Regions from separate parts of the Cronobacter sp. 153480017-3 genome, predicted to be linked through region 2. Evidence: predicted binding sites of a transcription regulator. Region 2 holds the regulator's gene; the other holds the start of a gene.
The links. The regulator PurR, encoded in region 2, represses purine synthesis genes. The targets are predictions, from matches to a motif close to CANGCAAACGTTTGCNTG.
Positions count from the first base shown of each region.

Region 1 (8,102 bases), on a different contig from region 2:
TTCTACTAGAACGTTCTACCTACTATAAAACAGGGCACAAAAAGCCCGGCTGTTCCAATCGGGGGATCGGTATGAGTCTGATAACAGGTTTGGTTAAATCGCTGTCAAAATTGTCGATGATAGGCCGCGCGCTGATGCTGCCTATTTCGCTGCTGCCCGCCGCCGGCCTGCTGCTGGCCTTCGGCGATAAATTCCATCTGCCGCTGATGATGAACGCGGGCGGGGTTATTTTCGATAACCTGCCGCTGCTGTTCGCCATCGGCTCCGCCGTCGGTCTGGCGTCGGAATCCGGCATCGCGGCGCTCTCGGCGGCGGTCTCGGTCTTTATCATTAACATCACCATCAGCACGCAGCTTGGCATCACGCCGGAAATGGCGGCAAGCGGCGGCAAATATGCGATGGTGGTCGGCATTCCCACGCTGCAGATGGGCGTGTTCGGCGGGCTGATTTCAGGCATTCTTGCCGCGTGGTGTTATAACCGCTTCCACACGCTGCAACTGCCGGAGTTCCTGGGGTTCTTCTCCGGCAAACGGTTTGTGGCGATTGCCGCGGCGTTTCTCTCCTTCCTGCTGGGCCTGGCGCTGCCGTATGTCTGGCAGCATATTCAGGCGGGCATCGACGCGCTGTCGGTTATCGTCAACGGCGATAACCAGGCGGCCTCGACGTTTATCTTCGGGCTGGTAGAGCGCGCGCTTATCCCGCTGGGCCTGCACCATATCTGGTATCCGTCGTTCTGGTATTCATTTGGCGATTACACCACCCAGAGCGGCCAGGTTATCCACGGCGATCAGACCATCTGGTTCAAAATGCTGGAAGAAGGCGTGAAAAGCTTCAGCAGTAATACCTACCAGAACGCCGGTAAGTTTATGCAGGGCGAGTTCCCGCTGATGCTGTTCGCGCTGCCGGCGGCGTGTCTGGCGATGTATCACGAAGCCAGTACGAAGAATAAAAAAATCGCCTCCGGTATTCTTTTCTCCGCCGCGCTGACCTGTTTTCTGACGGGGATCACGGAGCCGGTGGAATTTACCTTTATTTTTGTCGCGCCGGTGTTGTATGTATTTAACGCCATCATGGCGGGGCTTGCGTATATGTCCATGTATTTACTGGACGCGCATATCGCCAAATCGTTCTCCGCCGGGCTTATCGACTATATTTCGTTCGGCATTCTGCCCTCTTTTAACGGCTATCAGACGCACTATCTGAACGCGGTTATCGTCGGCATTCCGATGGCGATTATTTACTACTTCACCTTCCGCTTTGTTATCCGCCGTTTTGATGTGAAAACGCCGGGCCGCGTGGATGTCACCGCCAGTGCGGATGATAAAACCGATGCGGAGCTTGCGGGCAATATTGTGGGCCTGCTCGGCGGTAAAGAGAACATCACCAGCGTCGGTGCCTGTATTACGCGCCTGCGTCTGGAAGTGGCGCGCCCGGATCTTGTCGATAAAGACGGGCTGAACGGGCTTGGCGCGCGCGGCGTGGTGTTTGTGGGCGATAACGGTATTCAGGTGATTTTCGGGGCGCGCGCGCAGTTCATCGCGCAAAGTCTGTCAGGCATGACGGGGAAATAGCAGTGCCTGCGCGGGCCTCACGTCAGGCCCGCGACATCAGCGATAAAAGGATAAATCAGGGCAGATGAAAAAGGTCAGCATTATCGATGTGGCGCGCCAGGTGGGTGTGTCGGTCTCGACGGTCTCGCTGGTGCTGCGCGAGAAGGGAAAAATCTCTGCCGCGACCATCGAAAAGGTGCATGCCGCCATTGAGGCGCTAGGCTACGTGCATAACGTCGCGGCCGCTAACCTGCGCGGTAAAACCTCGAACCTGATTGGCCTGGTCGTTGAGGATCTGAACGACCCTTTTTCGACCCGCGTGACGGCAAGCCTGGTGCAGGCGCTGGAAGCGCAGGGTTTCATGGTGTTCCTCACCCAGCCGGGGCACGACACAAGCCGGCTTGAGAGCTGTTTTGTCTCCTTTACACGCCAGTGCGTGGCGGGGGTGGTTTATCTGACCGCCGATTCCCGCCACCGCGCGCTGCCCGCGCCGGTCGTGCAGAGCACGCTGCCGCTGGTGGTGGTGTCGCAGTCGCCAGTAGAAGAAAAGCGCAACAGCGTGGTACGCGATAACCGCCAGGCGGGCGGGCTCGCCACGCGTTATCTGATTGAGCGCGGCCACCGTAATATCGCCTATATCGGCGGTACGGCGGGATGTCTTATCCGTGAGGAGCGGCTTTACGGCTACCGCGCGGCGCTGTCGCAATACGGCTTGCCGTGGCGTGATGAGTTCGCGCCCGCCTGCGCCGAGGAGACGCTGGCGGTGAGCCAGACGGTGCGCCAGCTTCTTGAGGCGAATAACAAAATCACCGCCCTGCTGTGCCATTCGCCGCACGCGATTATCGGCTGCCTGGAGGCGATTCATCAGGTCGGCCGCACGGTGGGAAAAGATGTGTTCCTGACGCAGCAGGTGTCGTTAATTGGCTTTGAGGACATGATGCACGTGAATCTGACGTCGCCTTCGTTTACCTATGTTTCTTCAGCCAGCGAAGAGACCGGGCATCAGGCGGCGGGGTTGATTGTACGGCTTATCCGCGAGCCCGGCCTGCCCGCGCAGCGGATTACGCTCTCGGGCCAGCTGATTGCGCGGGAATCGGCGTAAGGGATGACGGTGAGCGCGCGTTTGCTTTTGCGGTGGGTGCGCTTCGCTTACCCACCCTACAACGGATGTCGCATCGTTTCGTAGGGCAGGTAAGCGCAGCGCACCTGCCGAAACCACTTAAACCACAGCCATAAAAAAAGCGGCTTTCGCCGCTTTTTCTTATTTACGTCGCCAGGTCGTGCCCTGCGGGCCATCTTCCAGAATAATGCCCATCTCGTTTAAGCGATCGCGCGCGGCGTCCGCTGCCGCCCAGTCTTTCGCTTTGCGCGCTTCAAGACGCTTAACGATCAGCGCTTCGATCTCCGCCACTTCATCGTCGTTGGCCTGCGCGCCGGATTGCAGGAACTGCTCCGGCTCTTGCTCCAGCAGGCCCAGCACGGCGGCAAGCTTACGCAGATGCGCGGCTAACTGGTTCGCCGCGCTGCTGTCTTCCGCTTTCAGGCGGTTCACTTCGCGCGCCATATCGAACAGCACGGAATACGCTTCCGGCGTGTTGAAATCGTCGTTCATCGCCTCGACAAAACGCGCTTCGAACGCCTCGCCGCCTGCGGCGGTCGCGCTGGCGTCGGTGCCGCGCAGCGCGGTATAGAGACGCTCAAGCGAGGCGCGCGCCTGCTTCAAGTTCTCTTCGCTGTAGTTCAACTGGCTGCGGTAATGGCCCGACATCAGGAAGTAGCGCACGGTCTCGGCGTCGTAGTGTTGCAGCACGTCACGCACGGTAAAGAAATTGCCGAGCGATTTGGACATCTTCTCGCGATCGACCATCACCATGCCGGAGTGCATCCAGTAATTCACATACTCGCCGTCGTGCGCGCAGGTGGACTGGGCGATTTCGTTTTCATGGTGCGGGAACATCAGATCCGAACCGCCGCCGTGAATATCGAAATGGCTGCCGAGCTGCTTGCAGTTCATCGCGGAGCACTCAATATGCCAGCCTGGACGCCCGTCGCCCCACGGTGACGGCCAGCTCGGCTCGCCCGGCTTGGACATCTTCCACAGCACGAAATCCATCGGGTTACGTTTGCTGTCGGCCACTTCCACGCGCGCGCCCGCCTGGAGCTGCTCCAGATCCTGACGCGAAAGCTTGCCGTAATCCGCGTCGCTCTCCACCGCGAACATGACATCGCCATTACCCGCGACATACGCATGGCCGCGTGCGATCAGTTGCTCAACGATTTCAATAATTTCCGGGATGTGCTGCGTCGCGCGCGGCTCGCTGTCCGGGCGCAGAATATTCAGCGCATCGAAATCTTTGTGCATCTCGGCGACCATACGGTCCACCAGCGCCACGAAATCTTCGCCGTTCTCGTTCGCGCGTTTAATGATTTTGTCGTCAATATCGGTAATGTTACGCACATATTTCAGCTTATAGCCGAGAAAACGCAGGTAGCGCGCCACAACATCAAACGCGATGAACGTACGGCCATGACCGATGTGACAGAGGTCGTAAACGGTAATACCACACACATACATGCCGACTTCCCCGGCATGAATAGGCTTAAATTCCTCTTTCTGGCGACTCATGGTATTGAAGATTTTTAACATCAGAAGTTTCCGTGTCAGTGTGTGGTAAGCAGATAAAACCCCTATATTACCCATAATTGAAAGCGCAAGCACCCCACTTTGCAAGGTGAAGCAAGCGGTGAGTTATGCTATAACAGCCTCCTACTGTGGCTTCTTTCGGAAGCCGAAGCACCACTGAAACAAAACAGGATGCAGACATGGTTACTTTTCACACCAATCACGGCGACATCGTAATCAAGACGTTCGATGACAAAGCGCCGGAAACGGTAAAAAACTTTCTGGACTATTGCCGCGAAGGTTTCTACGACAACACCATTTTCCATCGTGTAATCAACGGCTTTATGATTCAGGGCGGCGGTTTTGAGCCGGGCATGAAACAGAAAAGCACTAAAGATCCTATCAAAAATGAAGCCAACAACGGTCTGAAGAACACCCGCGGTACGCTGGCTATGGCGCGCACCCAGGCGCCGCACTCCGCAACGGCCCAGTTCTTCATCAACGTGGTGGATAACGACTTCCTGAACTTCAGCGGCGAAAGCCTGCAGGGTTGGGGCTACTGCGTGTTCGCAGAAGTGGTCGAAGGTATGGACGTGGTTGATAAAATCAAAGGCGTTTCCACCGGCCGCAGCGGCATGCATCAGGATGTGCCGAAAGAAGACGTGATTATCGAGCGCGTAACCGTCAGCGAGTAATTCGTGGCGACGCTCTTTATTGCAGATCTTCATCTGTGCTCAGAAGAACCGGCGATTACCGCCGGTTTTCTGCGTTTTTTAGCCGGTACCGCGCGTGAAGCGGACGCCCTTTACATTCTGGGCGATCTCTTTGAGGCCTGGATTGGCGATGACGACCCGGAACCGCTGCACCGTGAGATAGCTGCCGCCCTGCGCGCGCTCGTGCAATCCGGCGTCCCCTGCTATTTCATTCACGGCAACCGCGATTTCCTGCTTGGCCGTCGCTTCGCCCGCGAAAGCGGTATGCAATTGTTACCCGAAGAGCAGGTGCTGGATCTCTACGGCAGACGCGTCCTGATTATGCATGGCGACACGCTGTGCACCGACGATGCTGGTTATCAGGCGTTTCGCGCCAAAGTGCATAAGCCGTGGCTGCAAACCCTTTTCCTCGCATTACCCCTGCGGCTGCGCCGCCGCATCGCCGCCCGCATGCGCGCCGGCAGTAAAGCCTCTAACAGCCAGAAAGATCTCGCCATCATGGATGTCAACCCGCAGGCAGTGGTCGATACCATGGAACGCCAGCAGGTGCAGTGGCTCATTCACGGCCACACCCACCGCCCTGCCGTCCATACGCTTGAGGCGAACGGCAAGCCCGCGCACCGCGTGGTGTTAGGTGCCTGGCACAGCGAAGGCTGGATGGTCAAAGTCACCCCCGACAACGTGGAACTGGTAGCGTTTCCGTTCTGATTAGCGCAGCGCTTTTTGCCGCGCTCGCGCCTACGCAACCGTTTTCCTTGCCGGTTTTCCGTGATATTCTCGAGGCCCTCGTAACGGCGACCCCGTTGATTTTGCCGCCTGACCACAGGAGTTTTGAGACGTATGTCTTCCAGCCACACCCCGGCGCGTATCGCCATCGTCATGGGTTCCAGAAGCGACTGGGCCACCATGCAGTTTGCCGCAGAAATTCTCGATGCCCTGGATGTTCCTCACCACGTTGAAGTGGTTTCCGCGCACCGCACGCCCGATAAACTCTTCAGCTTCGCCGAGCGCGCGCAGGAGAACGGGTTTCAGGTGATCATCGCGGGCGCAGGCGGCGCGGCGCATCTGCCGGGCATGATTGCCGCGAAAACGCTGGTGCCGGTGCTGGGCGTGCCGGTGCAGAGCGCGGCGTTGAGCGGGCTGGACAGCCTCTACTCTATCGTTCAGATGCCGCGCGGCATTCCGGTGGGAACGCTGGCTATCGGCAAAGCGGGCGCGGCGAACGCGGCTCTGCTGGCCGCCCAGATCCTGGCGCAGCACGACAGCGCGCTGCTGGCGCGTCTTGAACACTGGCGCCAGAAACAAACCGAGGAAGTGCTGGAGAATCCGGACCCGCGGGGTGAGGCATGAAGCAGGTATGCGTGCTGGGTAACGGCCAGCTTGGCAGAATGCTGCGCCAGGCGGGCGAACCGCTTGGCATTCGCGTCTGGCCGGTAGGGCTCGACGCCGATCCGCAGGCGGTGCCGTTCGCACAGAGCGTTATCACGGCGGAAATTGAACGCTGGCCGGAAACCGCCCTGACCCGCGAGCTGGCGCGCCACAACGCGTTCGTTAACCGCGATGTTTTCCCGCTTATCGCCGACCGTTTCACCCAGAAACAGCTGCTCGATAAGCTCAATCTCCCCACCGCGCCGTGGCAGTTGCTGGCAAGCAGCGACGAATGGCCGCAGATTTTTGAGAGCCTCGGTGAGCTGGCTATCGTCAAGCGCCGCACCGGCGGCTACGATGGCCGCGGCCAGTGGCGGCTTCGCGAAAACGAGACGGAGACGCTGCCCGCTGAATGTTACGGCGAGTGCATCGTCGAGCGGGGCATTAACTTTACCGGCGAGGTGTCGCTGGTGGGCGCGCGCGCGCATGACGGCAGCGCGGTCTTTTATCCGCTGACCCACAACCTGCATCAGGACGGTATTCTGCGCACCAGCGTGGCCTTCCCGCAGGCGAACGCCACCCAGCAGAAGCAGGCCGAAGCGATGCTGCGCGCGATTATGGACGAGCTTAACTATGTTGGCGTGATGGCGATGGAATGTTTCGTCACGCCGCAAGGCCTGCTGATTAACGAGCTTGCGCCGCGCGTGCATAACAGCGGTCACTGGACGCAGAACGGCGCATCCATCAGCCAGTTTGAGCTGCACCTGCGCGCCGTCACCAATCTGCCGCTGCCGCAGCCGGTAGTGAGCGGCCCGTCGGTGATGGTGAATCTGATCGGCACCGATCTGAATTACGACTGGCTGAAACTGCCGCTGGTGCATCTGCACTGGTATGACAAAGAGGTGCGTGAAGGCCGTAAAGTCGGGCATCTGAATCTGAGCGATGCCGAAGCTACGCTGATTGACGCCACGCTGGAAGCCCTCGCCCCGTTGCTGCCGCCGGAATACGCAAGCGGCATCGCCTGGGCGCAGGCGCATTTGCGATAAGAAAAGCACCCTGCGGGGTGCTTTTCTATTGGGTGTGGCGGGTGGTTTACTGGTGGGTGCGCTGCGCTTACCCACCCTACCATTCACCTTTTTACGGAGTGTGATGGGTGTTTGAATGGTGGGTGCGCTGCGCTTACCCACCCTACAAACGGTTTAATACCGGCCTGTGCGCTGCGCTTACGCACCCTACCATTCACCATTGCTCATCCCCGTAGGGCGGGTAAGCGAAGCGCACCCGCCGGGCCAGCATTACCCCTCCAGCGCCTGCTCGAGATCCGCGAGCAAATCCTCCGCGTTTTCAATCCCGACCGACAACCGAATCAACTGCGGCGTAATGCCATTCGCCAGCCGCTGCTCAAGCGGAATCGAGGCGTGCGTCATACTGAACGGCTGGCTCACCAGGCTCTCCACGCCGCCGAGGCTTTCGGCAAGCGTAAAGAGCCGCAGCTTTTTAATCACCTGCGCCGCACGCTGGTTATCGCCGCGCACCACGATGGAAATCATGCCGCCTGAGAGCGCCATCTGACGTCGCGCCAGCGCATACTGCGGATGGCTTTCCAGCCACGGGAAAAACACCTTTTCCACCTGCGGATGCTGCGCCAGCCGCTGCGCAATCTTCAGCGCGCTGGCGCTGTGCCGCTCCATACGCAGCGCCAGCGTGCGAATGCCGCGCAGCGTCAGAAAGCTGCTGAACGGGTCGAGCACGCCGCCGACGGCGTTCTGCAGATAGGCCAGCTGCTGCGCCAGTGCAGGGTTATCGCCGACCACCGCCAGCCCCGCCACCACGTCGGAGTGGCCGTTC
Region 1 is NZ_JBSEYN010000007.1:279,457-287,558, reverse strand. It holds gene ACUW6V_RS16850 (PTS transporter subunit EIIC) at 72-1,571, shown strand; gene malI (Mal regulon transcriptional regulator MalI) at 1,636-2,652, shown strand; gene cysS (cysteine--tRNA ligase) at 2,812-4,197, opposite strand; gene ppiB (peptidylprolyl isomerase B) at 4,374-4,868, shown strand; gene lpxH (UDP-2,3-diacylglucosamine diphosphatase) at 4,872-5,594, shown strand; gene purE (5-(carboxyamino)imidazole ribonucleotide mutase) at 5,727-6,236, shown strand; gene purK (5-(carboxyamino)imidazole ribonucleotide synthase) at 6,233-7,300, shown strand; gene ACUW6V_RS16815 (trans-sulfuration enzyme family protein) at 7,550-8,102, opposite strand, start outside.
Region 1: the regulator PurR is predicted to act here: its motif matches at 5,626-5,643, upstream of purE (5-(carboxyamino)imidazole ribonucleotide mutase).

Region 2 (8,102 bases):
ATCCTGTTTCACCCAAAAGCATTATCACAAGCCGTTTTATTTAAGAGGATCTTATGCGCTTACTTCACACCATGCTGCGCGTTGGCGACCTGCAACGCTCTATCGATTTCTACACCAACGTACTCGGCATGAAACTGCTGCGCACCAGTGAAAACCCGGAATACAAATATTCCCTGGCGTTTGTTGGTTACGGCCCGGAGAGCGAAGAAGCGGTGATCGAGCTGACTTACAACTGGGGCGTGGAGAGCTATGAGCTCGGCACGGCTTACGGTCATATCGCTATCAGCGTTGATAACGCCGCAGAAGCCTGCGAGCGCATCCGCAACAACGGCGGCAACGTCACCCGTGAAGCGGGCCCGGTCAAAGGCGGCACCACCGTTATCGCGTTTGTTGAAGATCCGGATGGTTACAAAATCGAACTTATCGAAGAGAAAGACGCGGGTCGCGGCCTCGGCAACTGATCCCTCCGGCGGGCGTTCTGCCCGCCTTGCTGCATCCCGTCGTGAAATTTGCCATAATGCGCTCTGCTTTAATTCCCCAAACTTAAGAGACGCTGATGTCCGATAACGCTCAACTGACCGGTCTGTCCGACCGTTTTCGTGGCTTTTACCCTGTTGTCATCGATGTGGAAACCGCCGGTTTTAACGCCAAAACCGACGCGCTGCTGGAAATCGCCGCCGTGACGCTGAAAATGGATGCTGACGGCTGGCTCACCCCCGATGAAACACTGCATTTTCACGTTGAGCCTTTTGAAGGCGCGATTCTCCAGCCGGAAGCGCTGGCCTTTAACGGTATCGATCCGCACAATCCGCTGCGCGGTGCCGTCAGCGAATATGACGCGCTGCATGCCATTTTTAAAATGGTGCGCAAGGGCATGAAAGAGAGTAACTGCAACCGCGCGATTATGGTGGCGCACAACGCCACGTTCGATCACAGCTTTATGATGGCGGCCGCCGAGCGCGCGTCGCTCAAACGTAATCCGTTCCACCCGTTTGTGACGTTCGACACTGCGGCGTTAAGCGGGCTGGCGCTTGGCCAGACGGTGCTCGCAAAAGCGTGTATCGCGGCGGGCATGCCGTTTGACAGCACCCAGGCGCATTCGGCACTTTACGACACCGAGCAAACCGCCCTGCTGTTTTGCGAAATCGTTAACCGCTGGAAGCGTCTGGGCGGCTGGCCGGTGCCGCCGCTCGCCGCAGAAGACACGACGCCGCAGGACGGCGAATAAGCTAACGCAGCGCAAAAAAAAGCGGCCTCTCAGGGCCGCTTTTTTGTCTGCGCGATAACGCGCGACGGGATTACTCTGCGTCCGGCGTTGCCGAATTATATTTCGCCGCCGTCTCTTTGATAAGCGTCTGCAGTTCGCCGCGCTGATACATTTCGATAACGATATCGCAGCCACCAACCAGTTCGCCATCCACCCACAGCTGCGGGAAGGTCGGCCAGTTAGCGTATTTCGGCAGTTCTGCACGGATATCCGGGTTTTGCAGGATATCGACATACGCAAAACGCTCGCCGCAGGCAGAGAGCGCCTGTACGGCCTGTGCGGAGAAGCCGCAGCTCGGCAGTTTCGGGGAGCCTTTCATGTACAGCAGAATCGGGTTTTCAGCGATCTGGCGTTGAATTTTTTCAAGCGTAGTGCTCATTGTCTTACTTCCTCAAGCGTCATTACGGCGTTAGCTTTACATTGTAGCGGCTCCGGAGCGTCCCGAAAATGCATAATCTTGCGCTTAAGCCCGGTGCCGTGCCGTGGTGAAAGAGAAGCAAATAATAACACTTTTCTGTAAGCTGCCGATATTCTCCTCTGAGAAGGCGCGCTAAAATGCGCGTCGGCGCAGCGGCAACTGGCGAAAAAGAGTGCGCCGGTTAACGAAACTGCGTTCAGAAGACGATTTGCTGCTTAACTTTGGTCATTTTTTTAGATTAGAATCAGCAAGCTCTTAAAATTCATCCGTTGGCATGATTGCCGGCTTTATGCAGGGGAATGCTCAGTGGCGCGCAAAACAAAAATTGCTCTCACGCTCTGTGCTTTATTAATGACTTCATCACTGGCTTTTGCACCGTTCGCGCAGGCGTCGGAGCAGACGCGCGCCTCGAAGGTGCAAAAAGCGCACGCCAGTACGGTGAAAAAGAAAACCAGCACAAAAACCGCCAAGAAAAGTAACAACGCAACGAAAACCAAAACGGCGAAAACCGCCAGCGAGAAGCGAAACAGCACCGCAAAACGCACCAGCAAAACCACCTCTTCCGTCAGTAAAACCGCTTCCCGCAGCCCTTCCACCACTTCTGGCAAACAGGCCAGCAACCGCCTGAGCGCGCAGACCTGTGCCAAAACACGAAAAAATCGCAAAACCAAATGCGTGAATGGGCCGCTCACGATTGCCGACGCACACAAAGCGCGCGTGAAGAAAGCCCAGACCACCGCCATGAACAAGCTGATGAACCAGATAGGCAAGCCGTACCACTGGGGCGGCACGTCGCCGCGTACCGGTTTCGACTGCAGCGGCCTCGTCTGGTATGCCTATAAAGATCTGGTGAAATTCCGCATTCCGCGCACCGCCAATGAAATGTATCACCTGCGCGACGCCGCGCCGGTTAACCGTGGCGAGCTGGAAAGCGGCGACCTGGTATTCTTCCGCACTCAGGGCCGTGGCACCGCCGATCACGTCGGCGTCTATGTCGGTAACGGCAAATTTATTCAGTCACCGCGCAGCGGCCAGGAAATCCAGATAACGTCGCTGAGCGAAGATTACTGGCAGCGTCACTATGTCGGCGCGCGCCGGGTGATGACGCCGCGCACTATTCGTTAATCGATTTATCCTCACAAAAAAACGGAGAAGGTCACCCTTCTCCGTTTTCTTTTATATGGCAGCATGCATTATTCAGCGCTGCACGCCATTTGCGCCTCGCTACGGCTGGAGATCAGCACCAGCAGCAGGCCGAGTGCGGCAATCAGCGCGCCCATCACTGGCACTACGCTATAACCGAAGCCCGCATGGATAACGGCCCCGCCCGCCGCCGCGCCAAGTGCGTTACCGAGATTAAACGCCCCGATATTCACAGATGAGGACAGGCCCGGCGCTTCGCTGGCGACACGCATCACGCGCATCTGCAGCGGCGGCACTACCGCGAAAGTCGCAGCCCCCCATACCACCATGCTCACCGCCGCGCCGATTTCCGTTTTCGCAAGCCACGGAATAGCCGCCATAATGACGATAAGCAGCATCAGGAAGCCTTTCAGCGTGCCGCTCACCGAGCGGTCCGCCAGGCGGCCACCCAGATAGTTGCCGATGGAAAACCCGACGCCAATCAGCACCAGCATGGCGGTGACGAACGCCGCGCTGGCATCAGTGATGTGGTGCAGAACCGGCGCGATATAGGTATAGAGCGTAAACATCGCGCCCGCGCCGAGCACGGTTGTCAACAGCGCGCTCACCACCTGCGGGCGCATCAACACGGCCAGTTCGCTTTTCACATCAGGGCGCTCGCCGCTGCCGCCTTTTGGCAGGGAAAACCAGAGGCTCGCCATCGCCACCACGCCAAGACCGGCCGTCGCCAGAAACGACATTCGCCAGCCGATGGTTTCACCAAGCCAGGTGGCCGCCGGCACGCCGCCGATATTGGCAATGGTCAGGCCCATAAACATCGTCGCGACGGCGCTCGCCTGTTTATGCTTCGGCACGACGCTTGCCGCAACCACCGAGCCGAGGCCGAAGAACGCCCCATGGTTAAGGCTGGTGAGAATACGCGAGGCCATCAGCGTCATATAATCCGGTGCCAGTGCTGACAGCACGTTACCGAGCGTAAAAATCGCCATCAGAAAAATCAGCGCGCTACGCCGTGCGCGGTGCGACAGTAAAAGCGTCATCAGCGGTGCGCCTACCATCACGCCGACCGCGTAGGCGCTAATCAGCATACCGGCGGCCGGAATGGAGACGTTGACGCCGTTCGCTATGACCGGCAACAACCCCATCGGGGAAAACTCGGTCGTGCCAATGCCAAAAGCACCGATAGCCAGTGCCAGTAACGGAAAATTGACTTTCATTCATTGCTCCAGAAATTGTACAACAGCGCCGGGAACGCCCGACGTTACAGCAGGATGCAGAAAAGGATGACACTCTCAATCAGAAAAGATAAGTGACAAAAACAGCAAAATATTATTGCGCAGCTGTTAAGAACACGCGCTAATTGTTATTAGCGAATCTAAAGGGAATAACGGGAAAAAGAAAGAAAACAGCGGGGAATCGGCGCTTAAACGCAAGAAAAGTTTAAGAAAGCGGGAGAACAGGTGCGCTCCCGCCTGTCGCTTAATGCAGAATGGCGGTAAATGCGCCCGCCACAATCAGGCCCAGTACAACCAGCGTCGTGACCAGCGAAAATTTCAGATCGGTACTCATGGTATTCTCCTTAAAGACCCCATAAAAAACAGGTAGTGCGCATTTTTGCATAAACGGGCCGAAAAATCCTGCGACATTTAACCAGATATGCGTTTTCCCTCTTCCCCTTTCGATAAAGATAAGCCAAAATTCGTCGCTACTTTATTCGGTACCGGCCATCGACCCCTCCTCACGAAAAATGTCGCGTTTCCCGGCATGCCGCACTCCCCTCGCGGCAGTCAGGGGTGTGTACAGGCAAACGATTAACCCGTGATTTTGCAGGGCTCAGCCAGGGGTCTGGAGTGATTATTAATGGCAACAATTAAAGACGTCGCGAAGCGAGCCAACGTTTCCACAACAACAGTCTCACATGTGATTAACAAAACCCGTTTTGTGGCGGAAGAGACGCGCAATGCGGTTTGGGCGGCTATCAAAGAATTACACTATTCGCCAAGCGCCGTGGCGCGCAGCCTGAAGGTGAATCACACCAAATCTATCGGGCTGCTGGCGACCAGTAGCGAAGCGCCCTATTTCGCGGAAATTATCGAAGCCGTTGAAAACAGCTGCTTCGCCAAAGGCTATACGCTGATTTTGGGCAACGCGCATAACAATCTGGAAAAGCAGCGCGCGTATCTGTCTATGATGGCGCAAAAGCGCGTCGACGGCCTGCTGGTGATGTGCTCGGAATACCCGCAGCCGCTGCTTTCCACGCTTGAAGAGTACCGTCATATCCCGATGGTGGTGATGGACTGGGGTGAAGCGAAAGCCGATTTTACCGACTCGGTAATCGATAACGCGTTCCAGGGCGGTTACCTCGCCGGGCGTTATCTTATCGAGCGCGGCCATCGTGATATTGGCGTGATTCCGGGGCAGCTTGAGCGTAACACCGGCGTCGGGCGTTTCTCAGGCTTTATGAAAGCGCTGGAAGAAGCGGCCATTAAAGTGCCGGAAAACTGGATTGTGCAGGGCGATTTCGAGCCGGAATCCGGTTACCGCGCCATGCAGCAGATCCTCTCGCAGCCGCAGCGCCCGACTGCCGTGTTCTGCGGCGGCGATATCATGGCGATGGGCGCTATCTGCGCCGCCGATGAAATGGGCCTGCGCGTGCCGCAGGATATTTCAATCATCGGCTACGACAACGTACGCAACGCGCGTTTCTTTAGCCCGGCGCTGACGACTATCCATCAGCCAAAAGAGACGCTCGGCCAGACTGCGTTCAATATGCTGCTCGACCGCATCGTGAATAAGCGCGAAGAGTCGCAGACCATCGAGGTGCATCCGCGCCTGATCGAACGCCGCTCGGTGGCGGACGGCCCGTTCCGCGACTATCGCCGTTAATCCTTCCGGGAGCCGTATTATTGCGGCTCCCGCAGCCACTCCGTGTTCAGCGTTTCACTGTCCCCCAGATAATCGAGCAGCCAGCGCAGCGCGGGCGAGGCGTCGCTTTGCCGCCACGTCAGACAGCAGGCGGCGTCCGGGAACGGGTTTTCCAGCGTCAACGCGCGCCACTCCCCGCTATCGAGCCATGGCTTCGCGAAATGCGTCGGCACCATGCCGATACAGAGCCCCTCGCTGAGCGCATCGGCGGCGCAGTGCCAGTCCGGCACCACCACGCGCCGCTGGTTATCCAGAAGCCAGGTAATGCGCTTGGGCAGCGATCGCGATGTATCTTCCAGCACCAGCGAGGGGTAATCGCGCAGCCTGTCGTCGCTGAGCGCGCCCGCGAGCTGTGCCAGCGGATGATGGTGCGCCACGACGCAACGCCAGCTCAGCATGCCCATATCACGAAACGCGAAGCGCCCGCCGACCGGGATCGCCTGTGTGGCGCCGATGGCAAGTTCCACGCGCCCGTCCGCCAGCGCGTCCCAGACGCCGTTAAAGACTTCCTGTGAAACCTGCAACTCGACATCGGAAAAGTGCCGGTAGAAATCAAGCACCAGCCGCCGGACGCGTTCCGGGCGCACGATATTATCCACCGCGATGGAAAGTTGCCCGCGCCAGCCGTTGGCGATCTGCTGGCACTGCTGACGGGTGATCATCATTTTTTTGATGACAGAACGCCCTTCGCGCAGAAACCAGGCTCCTGCAGGCGTCAGAACCACATCGCGATGGCGGCGCTCGAAGAGCGATACCGCAAGCCACTCCTCAAGCTGACGTACCGTATAGCTGACGGCAGAAGGCACGCGGTGCAGTTCTGCGGCGGCTGCGGTAAAGCTGCCGGTGCGCGCCACGGCGTCCACCACTTCCAGGGAATATTCAGACCACATTATCTGCCTGCAAATTTTTTGAATGGAATGGGCAAATATTAGCGTTTCACAAGCGGAATTGCACTCCGTACACTCCTGGCTCTTTCGCGTAATAAGAAGTGAGTTAATGTGATGCGACCTGATAAAGGATTTCTTTGCTGGCTGGCCGGGCTGAGCGTGCTCGGTTTTCTGGCGACCGACATGTACCTGCCCGCGTTCGCCGTTATTGAAGCGGATCTGCACACAGCCCCTTCGGCTATCAGCGCCTCGCTGAGCCTTTTCCTGGCCGGTTTCGCGCTGGCGCAGCTCGTCTGGGGCCCGCTTTCTGACCGTTTTGGCCGTCGTCCGGTTTTGCTGGCGGGGCTTGGGATTTTCGCGCTTGGCTGCCTTGGCACCGTCTGGGTAGAGAGCGCGGGCGCGCTGCTGGCCCTGCGCTTTATTCAGGCCGTGGGCGTTTGTTCCGCTGCGGTAAGCTGGCAGGCGCTGGTAACCGACCGCTACCCGGCGCAGCAGGCGCGTCGTATCTTCGCGACTATTATGCCGCTGGTGGGGCTTTCTCCGGCCCTGGCACCGCTGCTCGGCAGCTGGATCCTGAATCACTTTTCCTGGCAGGCGATTTTTTTGGTGCTGTTTGCCATTACGGTGGCGCTGATGATTCCGGCCCTGCGTCTGCCCTCCGGCGCGCCTCAGGGCAATAAAGGCGGCGAGCCGCTGAGCTTTATGATGCTGCTGCGCTCGCGCGTCTACAGCGGCAATGTGCTGATTTATGCTGCCTGCTCCGCCAGTTTCTTCGCCTGGCTCACCGGTTCGCCGTTTATTCTGCATGAGATGGGTTACAGCCCGGCGGTAATAGGACTGAGCTACGTGCCGCAAACTATAGCGTTTCTGATTGGCGGCTATGGCTGTCGCAGTGCGCTGCAAAAATGGAATGGCGAAACGCTGCTGCCGTGGCTGCTGGCAGGCTTCGCGCTGAGCGTGCTCGCCACCTGGCTCGTGGGGTTAAGCGACGCCGTTACGCTCACCACACTGCTTATTCCCTTCTGCCTGATGGCGATGGCGAACGGGGCGATTTACCCTATCGTGGTCGCCGCTGCGCTGCTGCCGTTCCCGCAGGCCACCGGACGCGCCGCCGCGCTGCAAAACACGCTCCAGCTTGGACTCTGTTTTGTGGCAAGCCTGGTGGTGTCGTGGCTGGTCGCGACCGCGCTGCTGTCAACCACCAGCGTTATGCTGGCGACAGTGGTGCTGGCGGGCCTCGGCTTTCGGTTGCGTGGTCGTCAACGGTTTACGCAATCATCAGCCGCGTGAAAATATGAAATTTTTGTGATTAGCTTGCTAACGGTCAACAGTTGAATCATCGTAAAGCGAGGCCTATACTGGTTCGCGGCTCTACGATAATTAGCATAAATATTATGTAGTAACGGGAGCTGCTGGCTCCCGTTTTTATTTGGAATGACATTTCTGGCAAGGGTCATCTCCC
Region 2 is NZ_JBSEYN010000014.1:33,153-41,254, reverse strand. It holds gene gloA (lactoylglutathione lyase) at 54-461, shown strand; gene rnt (ribonuclease T) at 557-1,228, shown strand; gene grxD (monothiol glutaredoxin 4) at 1,299-1,646, opposite strand; gene ACUW6V_RS20200 (C40 family peptidase) at 1,992-2,810, shown strand; gene ACUW6V_RS20195 (MFS transporter) at 2,879-4,045, opposite strand; gene cydH (cytochrome bd-I oxidase subunit CydH) at 4,308-4,397, opposite strand; gene purR (HTH-type transcriptional repressor PurR) at 4,689-5,714, shown strand; gene punR (DNA-binding transcriptional activator PunR) at 5,732-6,643, opposite strand; gene punC (purine nucleoside transporter PunC) at 6,755-7,930, shown strand.